3 regions of the Arthrobacter russicus genome follow, and region 2 is predicted to be linked to each of the others. Evidence: predicted binding sites of a transcription regulator. Region 2 holds the regulator's gene; each other region holds the start of a gene.
What was found. Region 2 encodes LexA, which represses DNA repair genes until DNA is damaged. Its sites were predicted from a motif close to TCGAACANNTGTTCGA; they were not measured.

Region 1 (3,274 bases), 2.3 Mb from region 2:
GCTGGCCAAGGCCAATATCAATGCGCTGCTTGATCAGGCGGAGGATCCGCAGAAGATGCTCGACCAGATGGTGCGCGACTACACCAACAACATCGCCGAGGCTGAATCGGCGGTGGCCCAGACCATCGGCAACCTGCGGATGCTCCAGGACGACTACAACGAAGACATCAAGAATGCCCAGGACTGGGGCAACAAGGCGCTTGCCGCGAGCCGCAAGGCCGACGAGTTCCGCACCGCAGGCAACGCTGCGGATGCGCAGAAGTTCGACGACCTGGCCAAGGTGGCGCTGCAGCGGCAGATTTCCTCGGAGAACGAAGCGAAGACTGCTGAGCCGAACATCAAGTCCCAGGAAGCCGTGGTCGAGCAGCTCAAGACCGGCTTGAACCAGATGAAGGGCAAGCTCAACGAGCTCGCCTCCAAGCGCAATGAGCTGGTGGCCCGTTCCAAGACCGCGCAGGCGCAATCCCAGGTCAACGACGCGCTCGGCAGCATCAACATCATGGATCCGACCAGCGAGGTCGGCCGGTTCGAGGACAAGATCCGCCGCGAAGAAGCCAAGGTCCGGGGCCAGCAGGAATTGGCCTCGTCCAGCCTCGACGCCCAGTTCAACAGCCTCGAAGACCTTGGCGAGCAGACCGAGGTGGAAGCCCGACTTGCCGCACTGAAAGCCGGCAGCGCCCCGGCCGCGATCAATTCCACCCCGGCCGCCCCGGCCGCCAACCCGGCACAAGCTGCTCCGGCCGCCACTCCGGTGGTCAACGAGGACGATTTCAAAACCCTCTGAAAGGGCCTCGGACGACCGAACGGACGTCCGAAGCTCGGGAACCGCAAAGGGACCGTACCTGGCATACAGGTGCGGTCCCTTTGCCGTACTCAGAATCTTGAGGCTCCGGGATCTTGAGGTGCCGGAATCTTGCTGTGCTGGAATTCTGCCGCGCTGGGGGCCGGACCGAGTCCGGTCCAGAGCAGAGCCGGCCTTGGGCGCTGTCGCATGCCGGGCCAGCGCCGGAGTCCGGCGCAGCAGCTGCCCGATCGACGGAGCGACATGGCGGCCAAACCAGCCCACCGAGCAGACCGCTCCGGTATCCCGGGGCACTCCGAGCTCGACTCCAAATCGAATATATATCCTATTCTAGGTATTGCACTAGAATATATCTTCTATTATTATTGGTTCATGGGGGTAGTTGTCAGCACCAGCACATTGACCGATCGGCTCAATGCGGTCCGCGACCTGTTCGGCGAGGTTATTGCCGAGCTTGAGCACGCCGTCGGACTCATGCCTCCGGTTGAAATCCTCGATGCGGCGGACGACGTGGAGGCGATATCCCGGCAGGCCGGGTACGCCCAGTTGCTTGCCGCGAAATCGATTGAGGACCAGGTTTTCGCCGATCTGCAGCAGCACAAGCGGTCAGAGTTCCGAAACTGTGCGGAGTTCCTGCAGAGCAGATTGCGGATCCGCCGGAGCGAGGCCCGCCGGCGGTTGAATCTAGGCGCCGCAGTTTTGCCCCGCCGGACCCTCGTTGGTGAGCCGCTTGACGCCAAGTACCGTTTGCTCAATTCGCTTGCTGCGCACGCGGTGACGGATTTGCCGGCCCTCCAGCTGGCAGTAACAGCCCTGGACGAGGCCGCGCTAAAGACCATGTCGAATGCGGAGCAGGCAACGCACCGGCAAACGGCCATGACGGCCCGTGGCCGGACCCTCGAACTGATGGAATCCAGCCTCGCCGAAGCCTTGACCGACCAGGACCCGGATTTCCTGACTCCGTTGATCCGCCGGTGGGACACCCTGATCGACCAGGACGGCATGATTCCGGACGAAGCCGAGCTACGGCACCGGCAGGGCCTGTACCGGCGCGAAACCCGTCGTGGACTCACCCGCTTTGAACTTTGGGCCGACCAGATCCAGACCGAAACCCTACTCACCGTGATGCATGCCGGAAGCAATCCGCGGGCTGGTGCGGCCAAGAGCCGCCCGCTCGACGCACGCAGTCTGCAACAATTTCATCTGGACACCGTGATCAGCGCGTTGCGCCACGCATTCCGCGATCGGGCGCTTCCACAAGCCGGCGGCCAGGCGGCGCAACTCATCGCGACCATCGACTATCAATCCTTAGTCGCACAATCACCAGTCGCACAATCACCAGTCGCACAGTCCCCGGTCGCACAGCCGAAAGACAACCAGCCGGCAGCCGAGGCACCGAGCGTCCAAAGCAAAGCCCGCCTGCAGTTCACCGGCCCGGTGCCGCCCCGCTTGATCCGACGGCTGGCCTGCGATGCCGGCCTTGTCCCGGCTGTCTTGGCCGGTGATGGCGAAGTGCTCGACCTCGGGCGGAAACGACGGCTCTTCTCCCCCGCGCAGCGAGCGGCTCTGATCGCCCGGGACAAGGGTTGCGCATTCCCAGGTTGCACCATTCCGGCGAGTTGGTGCGAAGCCCATCACCTCGAACCTTGGCAACACGGCGGGACGACCTCGGTAGCCAACGGCGCCCTGCTGTGCTCGCATCACCATCATGTGATCCATCTCGGCGAGTGGCGCATCGAACGCGGGGTCCCCGGGCCCCGGGCCGAAGCGGAGCCCGGCAGCGAGTCTCACCAAGGCGGGCCTGGCCAAAGCGGGTCCCACCAAGGCGGGCCTGGCCAAAGCGGGTCCGCTGAAAATCGCTCCCAGCAGCGCAACCGCGTCACCGACCACGACGTCCGAAGCAATCCGGAGCCGGCATCACTCTGGTTCATCCCCCCGCGCTGGATCGATCCGCAGCAGACTCCTCGGCAGAATCATTTCCACCAGCTCTGAATCACTTCTGGAAGCTCTGGATCACTTCCGGAAGCTCCGAGCCGGTGAGCGAACGCACCTCCGGGCCTGCCTCAATCCGCTGGTGTTCGCTGCCAGCACAGCGAACACCAGCGGTCATCCCTGCACCCGCGATGGCTGCGCTGCTACCCTTGGACCATGCGCAATCAGAAGCGGCAAGGCGATCAACTCGCTGCTCTGCGCCGCTTTTTGGGCATTTTCACGGCCCTCGGGCTGTTAGCCGCCGTCGTGCTGCCGTTGCTGGGCCAACAGCAGGTGCTGACCGTGGCGCTGACTGCCGCCACGGTTGCTGCGCTTGCCGCCGGCCTGGCCATGCTGGTCACCCGGCCAAGCGCCCGACCCGCCGCCGTACAACTGGTCAATCGTGATTACCCGGGGCCGGAACGGTTCCGCGTCGCCGATGACCCGCAACTTTCTGGGCGCCCGCAACCGAGAGCGCCCAATTCGTCCTGCTCCGCGTAG
Region 2 (3,274 bases):
TGATCGCGACGAGCTCAATCCGGGGGTCAGCGACAAAGCTTGGCGGCAGGTCTCGGTGACTTCGATGGAATGCCTCGGCTCGCAGAAATGCCCGATGGCATCGGACTGCTTCAGCGAACTGGCGCGGGCCCGCGGCGCCGAGGCCGATGTGGTGGTCACCAATCATGCGATGCTGGCGATCAGCGCCTTCGAGGGCTTGGCCGTGTTGCCGGAATACGACGTGGTGGTGGTCGACGAGGCGCATGAGCTGGTGGACCGGGTGACCAGCACCATCGCCGGCCAGCTGTCCGCGAACATGGTCACGGTTGCGGCCAGCGCGGCACGGAAGCACACCGCGATCAACGTCGACGGACTCAATGCCGCCGCGGTGGCACTGGAGGAAGTCTTTTCCGGGGTGCCCAGCGGCTGGCTCCCGGATGGTCTGGATGCGCGCCAGACCGATGTGGTCGGGATGCTCCGGGAGGCTTCCCGGGTGGCCCTGTCCGATTCCAAGGGCGAATCTTCGCAAGTGGCCGACGGTGGGCGCCAGATGGCCCGCTCCCGGCTGCTGCTCATTTTGGAGCTTTGCGAACGACTGATCGGGGCGGCCGATTCGGGCGAGGTGGTCTGGTTGTCCCGGCAGGGCGTATTCGACCCGAAACGCGGCTACTCCCCGGCCGACGAGTCCGAGCCGGGAACCATCAACATCGCTCCGTTGAGTGTCGCCATGAAACTCCGGGACGGGTTGTTCGGCGAACACACCGCAATTCTCACCTCGGCCACCTTGGCCATCGGCGCGGCGTTCGAGCCGACGGCGGGCGGCTTGGGGCTGCTGGGCGAAGGCGCACCGAGCTGGACCGGAGCGGATGTGGGCAGCCCCTTCGACTATCCGAAACAGGGCATGCTCTACGTCGCGGCGCATTTGGCGAAACCGGGCCGGGGCAATTCGCCGGAGCAGCTCGACGAACTCGAGGCCTTGATCCGGGCTTCAGCCGGCGGAGCGCTGTGCCTGTTCTCGTCGCGGAAAGCCGCCGAGGACGCGGCCGCGGAACTGCGCAGCCGGTTGGATCTTCGGATCCTCTGCCAAGGCGAAACGTCGATGGCAGCTCTGGTGCGGCAGTTCGAGGCCGAACCGGATACCTGCCTCTTCGGTACCATGTCGCTGTGGCAGGGGGTCGATGTGCAAGGCGCTTCCTGCCGCTTGGTCACCATCGACCGGATTCCGTTTCCGAGGCCGGATGATCCCTTGATGACCGCCCGGACCAGGGCGGTGGCCCGTTCCGGAGGGAACGGCTTCATGTCGATATCCGCCACCCACGCGGCGATCCGGCTCGCCCAAGGCGCCGGCCGGTTGATCCGCTCGTCGAGCGATCGGGGAGTGGTAGCCATTTTGGATTCCCGTTTGGCAACCGCACGCTACGGCGGGTTCCTCCGCGCGGCGCTGCCGCCGTTCTGGGCGACTACGGACCGCAAAATCGCCTTGGCCGCACTCGAACGGCTTGCTCCGAAAACGCCGGCGAAATGAGTCCAGGCGTGGAGCTCCACCCCTTGAAACGGCTTCGATAAGGGGTAAAACTCCACGCCCGACCGGGACTAGAGCGGGTTAGTCAGAGCGCACGCAGAACTGAAACGACTTTGCCCATGATCGTGGCGAAATCCCCCAGAATGGGCTCGTACTGGGTGTTCTGCGGGAGCAGCCAGGTGTGACCGTCGCGTTGCCGGAAAGTCTTCACCGTGGCCTCGTCGTCGAGCAGCGCCGCTACGATATCGCCGTTGATCACATCGTTCTGCCGTCTGACGACTACCCAATCGCCGTCGCAGATCGCCGCATCGATCATCGAATCACCGGCGACCTTGAGCATGAACAGCTCGCCGTGGCCGACCAACTGCCGCGGCAAAGGCATCACGTCTTCGACCACCTGGTCCGCCAGGATCGGCCCGCCGGCGGCGATCCGGCCGACCAAGGGAACCATCGCGGTGTCCTGGGCGCTGCCCAGTTCCGCCACGTTCAAGCCTTTGGCAGTGCTGCGCAGACTCGTGGTGTCGGCGACACCCTCGATGTCCACCGAACCCTCCTCGAGGGTCAGCGGAATCAGCACTTCCATGGCCCGGGGGCGTTTAGGGTCGCGGCGCAAGTAGCCTTGTTTCTCCAATTGCGACAGTTGGTGCGTCACGCTGGACAGGCTGGCCAGGCCGACGACGTCGCCGATCTCGCGCATCGAGGGCGGGTATCCGTTGGAACTGATCGAGCGCTGGATGCATTCGAGGATCTTCTTCTGCCGCATCGTAAGCCCCTTCAACCCGGTGCGCCGGGGAAGTGCACCGTTCGAACTCTCCTGTGCTGCCATGCCGATCCGCCCTTTCAGAGCCCTGAGCTGCTTGTCTAACGGTCTGTCCAAAACGCCGCCGAACATTGCTCCGGCGGAAGCCGGAGACCTGCCGGGGCAAAACTGTCGGTGCTCGCTGATGGACTGTCTCCATGAACGAAAACCGCACCGATCCAGGGGTTCCCGGACTCAGCAGCCCTGCTGTGGCCCGGATCCTCGGATCCGCTGACTTCACGGTAAGTCACCGAGGGCAAGAATTCAAACATATGTTCTAGCGAGTCTTGGCAAGATTCGATGATGTGTGCTAAAAATATATCAGACGATTCGAAAACATGTTCTATCGACGGAGAATCCGGCCTTAGATCACTGGACTAGGTATTCGAATCGATGACAGGAAGGTGGCAGCAATGTCGGCAATCAGTATTCATTCGGTATCCAGGGTCTCCACCGGAGTTCCGGCCCGAGGAGGCCAACGTTCGCTTCGATTGACTCGACGCGGGAGGTTAGTTTTCATCGGTTTGCCGATGCTCCTGCTCGCGGTGGCCGCGCTGGTCCTGTCGGGCTTCTTGACTGCCCCTTTGAAAGCCGGAGTCGATGTCGGGGCCGGATCCGCGACATCGAAAGTGACCGTTGGTTCAGGCGAGTCGATCTGGTCGATCGCGGCCGATAGCGGGGTCAACCGGGACCTTCGGGACGTCGTCGCCGAAATCGTTCAATTGAACGAATTGGGCAGCTCCGTCCTCTCGCCCGGCCAGCAGATTTTCGTTCCGACCAAATAGCGGTCGAACGGTCGGCCCGGCCAAGGCCTGGTCAGATGGCCTGACGCCAACCGCACTATTTACAACTTCATGCCGCCGTCACCAGATGGGCCCCCGACGTTGGGACGTCGGGGGCCCATCGCCGTCAAGCGCTGTCTTGCCAAGCGGCAATACCGGCACGGTGGTTGAACCGTGACGATGGCGCTTCAC
Region 3 (3,274 bases), 1.2 Mb from region 2:
GCAACTCGATGAGGTCATCGCCGAAGCGCGTGAATTCTCCGACACTATCGCGGAACGGATGCGTGCCCTGCACGCGGTCCCGGACGGCCGGACGGCCACGGTTGCCGCGAGCACCTCGCTGCCCGCCTTCCCGTCTGGGCTGGTGGATACCAGCAAGGCGGTGGACTTGGTGGTCGAGCGTTTGGACGCCGTCGCGGCGACCGTGCGCCGGGTGCACGACGCCGTCGATGCTGAAGACCCCACCTCGGCAGACCTGTTGCATGCGATCACAGAGAAGGTCGAGCAATACGCCTGGATGGTCGGCGCTGAAAATATGAGCGCTTAACGGCGTTTGCCCGGCCGGCGTCGGGCTTGGTTCTGCGGTTTACGCTTGGCTGCCGTCGAAGACTGCCTGGCTGGCGGCTTGCGCGCCGGCTGCTTCGGAACCGGCACCGCTTGGGCGTCCCGGGAGCTGTTCGCGGTCCGGCCACGCACGATCCCGATGAATTCCTCGAGTTCGGGCTCCTCGCGTTCTTGCCGCCAGGCGATGCCCACCGGGTACTCCGGAGCATCGGTGACCGGACGGAACCGGAGTTCCTTGCGGTTGAAATGCCGCGCTTCGGACTGCGGCAAGAGATAGAGGCCGACGCCGGCAGCCACCAGATCGAGCAACGCTTCGGTGCCGCTGTGCCCCGGGACGCTGCTTGCATCGAGCATGGTCTCCTCGGCCAGGTCCGCGAGCAGCAACTCGTCGAAAACCGTCGCCGCATGGTCTTTGGGCGCGATCACCACCGCGGTTTCGAGGTAGAGCGGGATCAGGTGGAGCCCGTCTTTGAACCCGGGCAGATCCGCCGGCGGGCGCACGAAACACAGATCCGCCCGACCGTCGAACAGCACCTCGCGCTGCTCTTCGACGCGCACCGGAACCGCTTCGATCGGCGTCCGGGGATGCCGCTCGACCCAGCGCCGGAACCATTTGTCCGGGCTGACTCCGGGGACGAAAGCGACGCGCAGCATCTTGCCAGCCTAATGCCTCCGGGTTGCAACCTAACCTAGGCCGGACCAGCGGGCCTCAGAGCTCGCAGAGGCAGACGACGTGCCCATCGGCATCGCGGAGCACCGCCATCCGCTCCCCCCAGGGCTGTGCCGCCGGCGGGTCGATGACTGCGCCGCCGAGCGCAATCCAACGCCGCACCACGGCGTCCAGTCCGGTTATCCCGAAGCCGATCGACACCGCGGCGTCGCTGGCCGCACTCGGCCGCTGGTGGAGCAGCAACTCCACCCCGTCGCCGGTTTCCAACCAGACGAAATCCCCGGACCGGCGGCGCACCGGGAGTCCCAATAGATCGCGGTAGAAAACCAGTGCCGGGTCCAGCCGGGCAACCGAGACGATCAAACGTGCGATGCCGGCCGGCCGGGTGCTGGCTGCCGGAGTGCCCGGCGGCTCATCAGGCAATGCGTCCATGGCGACCATTCTGTTGCAATTGACAGGTATCTGTCAATTGCATTTCTGTCAGTACGGCCTGCTGGAATGGAAGATCTACCGGTCATCCCGATTGACTTATTAGAAAATATATTCGAACATGGATTCATGACCTCGATAGCACGTTCGGAGTATTTTCCCGGTACGACACGCCGGGACAACACGCTATCCGTCGTGCCGCAGATCCATGATTTGCGCACCAAGATCAAACAGCTGGAAAAGTCCGGACTCGGCAGCCGTTTGCTTCCCACCTACCCGGCGCTCGGCCGGCTGCTCCCCCACGGGGGCTTGCAGCGCGGAGCCACCTACAGCGTTGCCGAATCCAGCACCCTGGCAATGGCGATGCTGGCCGGGCCTTCGGCCGCGGGAGCTTGGTGCGCCGTACTCGGAATGCCGGAATTCGGCATCGAAGCAGCAGCCCAGCTGGGCATCGATTTGGCCCGGCTGGTCCTGGTCCCCGAACCCGGGGACCAATGGCTCACGGTCTCCGCAGCCCTGGTCGACGTCGTCGGAGTACTCCTGCTCCGCGCCCCCGGCTCGGTTTCCAGCAGCCAAGCCGCGCGGCTCTCCGCCCGGATCAGGCAACGCGGATGCGTCGTGGTCGCCATGCGGGCTTGGCCACAGGCCGAGGCGGAACTGCGCCTCGGCGAAGAACGCTGGGACGGGCTCGGCGAAGGCTACGGAGTGCTGAACGGACGGGCCATGGCCGTGTCGGCCCATTGGCGCAGCGGGCAGGTCCGGCAGGGCGAGCTGCGAATCAACGCAGACCGCAACCCGGCCGACCGGCCCGATCAGCCTGCGGCGCCGGAACAGCTCGAGTTGCAAACTGCGGTGAACGCATGATCGACGCGACCCGGGCCATGGTGCTCCAGTTTCCGGACTGGTCGGCTGCCGCCGCGGTCAACGAATACGGTGCCGAGCCCGCCGGTCCGATTGCCCTGATCCATCAAGGACAAGTTTTCGCTTGCTCCGCAGCCGCCCGCAGCTCCGGCGTGAAGACCGGCCTGCGATTGCGCGAAGCCCAGTCCCGATGCCCGGCGCTGCAGGTCTTCCCCTACGACCCAGTGGTGGACAAACGGGCGTTCGAGCCCATCATCGCCGCGGTGGAGCAGATCATGCCCGGTGTGCAGTTGCTCGATCCCGGCAGCTGCGCGATACGCGCCAAAGGGCCGGCCCGCTATTTCGGCAGTGAGCACCACGCGGCCGAGGTGCTTTTGCGCAGTGTGGAAGCCCTCGCCGCAGCATCCGGAAGAATCGGCATCGCGGATGGCATTTTCGCCGCAGAACAGGCCGCCCGGCGCACCGACCGGGTACGCATCATCCAGCCCGGCGCCTCGGCGCAATTCCTGGCCAGCATCAGTCTCGACGCCTTGCAGCAACCCGCGCTGACCATCCTGCTGGAGAATCTGGGTCTGAAGACCTTGGGGGACTTCGCCGCACTGGCTCCGCTGAACGTGCGCAACCGCTTCGGGCCCGACGGCGCCCAGGCACACCTGTTGGCCCGCGGCCTCGACCCGCGCGGCGTGGTGCCACGTGCCCCGGCGGTCCGCCTGGACGTCGCACTCGACTTCGAACCACCGCTGGAGCGTGTGGACCAGGTGGCGTTCGCGTTCAAGACTTCGGCCGAGCGCTTCATCGACGGACTCACCGAAGCCGGCTTGGTCTGCACTGAGCTACGGGTACAGGTGCACGACGACTCCGGCGGACATGCCGAGCGGGTGTGGAAGCACCCCCGGTTTTTCGATGCCGACGACGTTCTGGACCGGGTCCGCTGGCAGCTCCAGGGCGATGCCGGCCACGCCCCTGGCAAAC

Region 1: JOE69_RS04625 (HNH endonuclease signature motif containing protein) is a predicted target of LexA. The motif match lies at 1,146-1,161, and genes of this name have one in related genera.
Region 3: imuA' (DnaE2-dependent mutagenesis accessory factor ImuA') is a predicted target of LexA. The motif match lies at 1,545-1,560, and genes of this name have one in related genera.

What each region holds. Positions count from the first base shown of each region.
Region 1 covers NZ_JAVDQF010000001.1:982,344-985,617, forward strand. The annotation lists gene JOE69_RS04620 (PspA/IM30 family protein) at 1-784, shown strand, start outside; gene JOE69_RS04625 (HNH endonuclease signature motif containing protein) at 1,175-2,794, shown strand; gene JOE69_RS04630 (hypothetical protein) at 2,951-3,274, shown strand.
Region 2 covers NZ_JAVDQF010000001.1:3,233,646-3,236,919, forward strand. The annotation lists gene JOE69_RS15195 (ATP-dependent DNA helicase) at 1-1,504, shown strand, start outside; gene lexA (transcriptional repressor LexA) at 1,587-2,327, opposite strand; gene JOE69_RS15205 (LysM peptidoglycan-binding domain-containing protein) at 2,831-3,085, shown strand.
Region 3 covers NZ_JAVDQF010000001.1:2,035,791-2,039,064, forward strand. The annotation lists gene JOE69_RS09535 (Dps family protein) at 1-325, shown strand, start outside; gene JOE69_RS09540 (LysR substrate-binding domain-containing protein) at 322-996, opposite strand; gene JOE69_RS09545 (VOC family protein) at 1,052-1,444, opposite strand; gene imuA' (DnaE2-dependent mutagenesis accessory factor ImuA') at 1,571-2,305, shown strand; gene JOE69_RS09555 (DNA polymerase Y family protein) at 2,302-3,274, shown strand, end outside.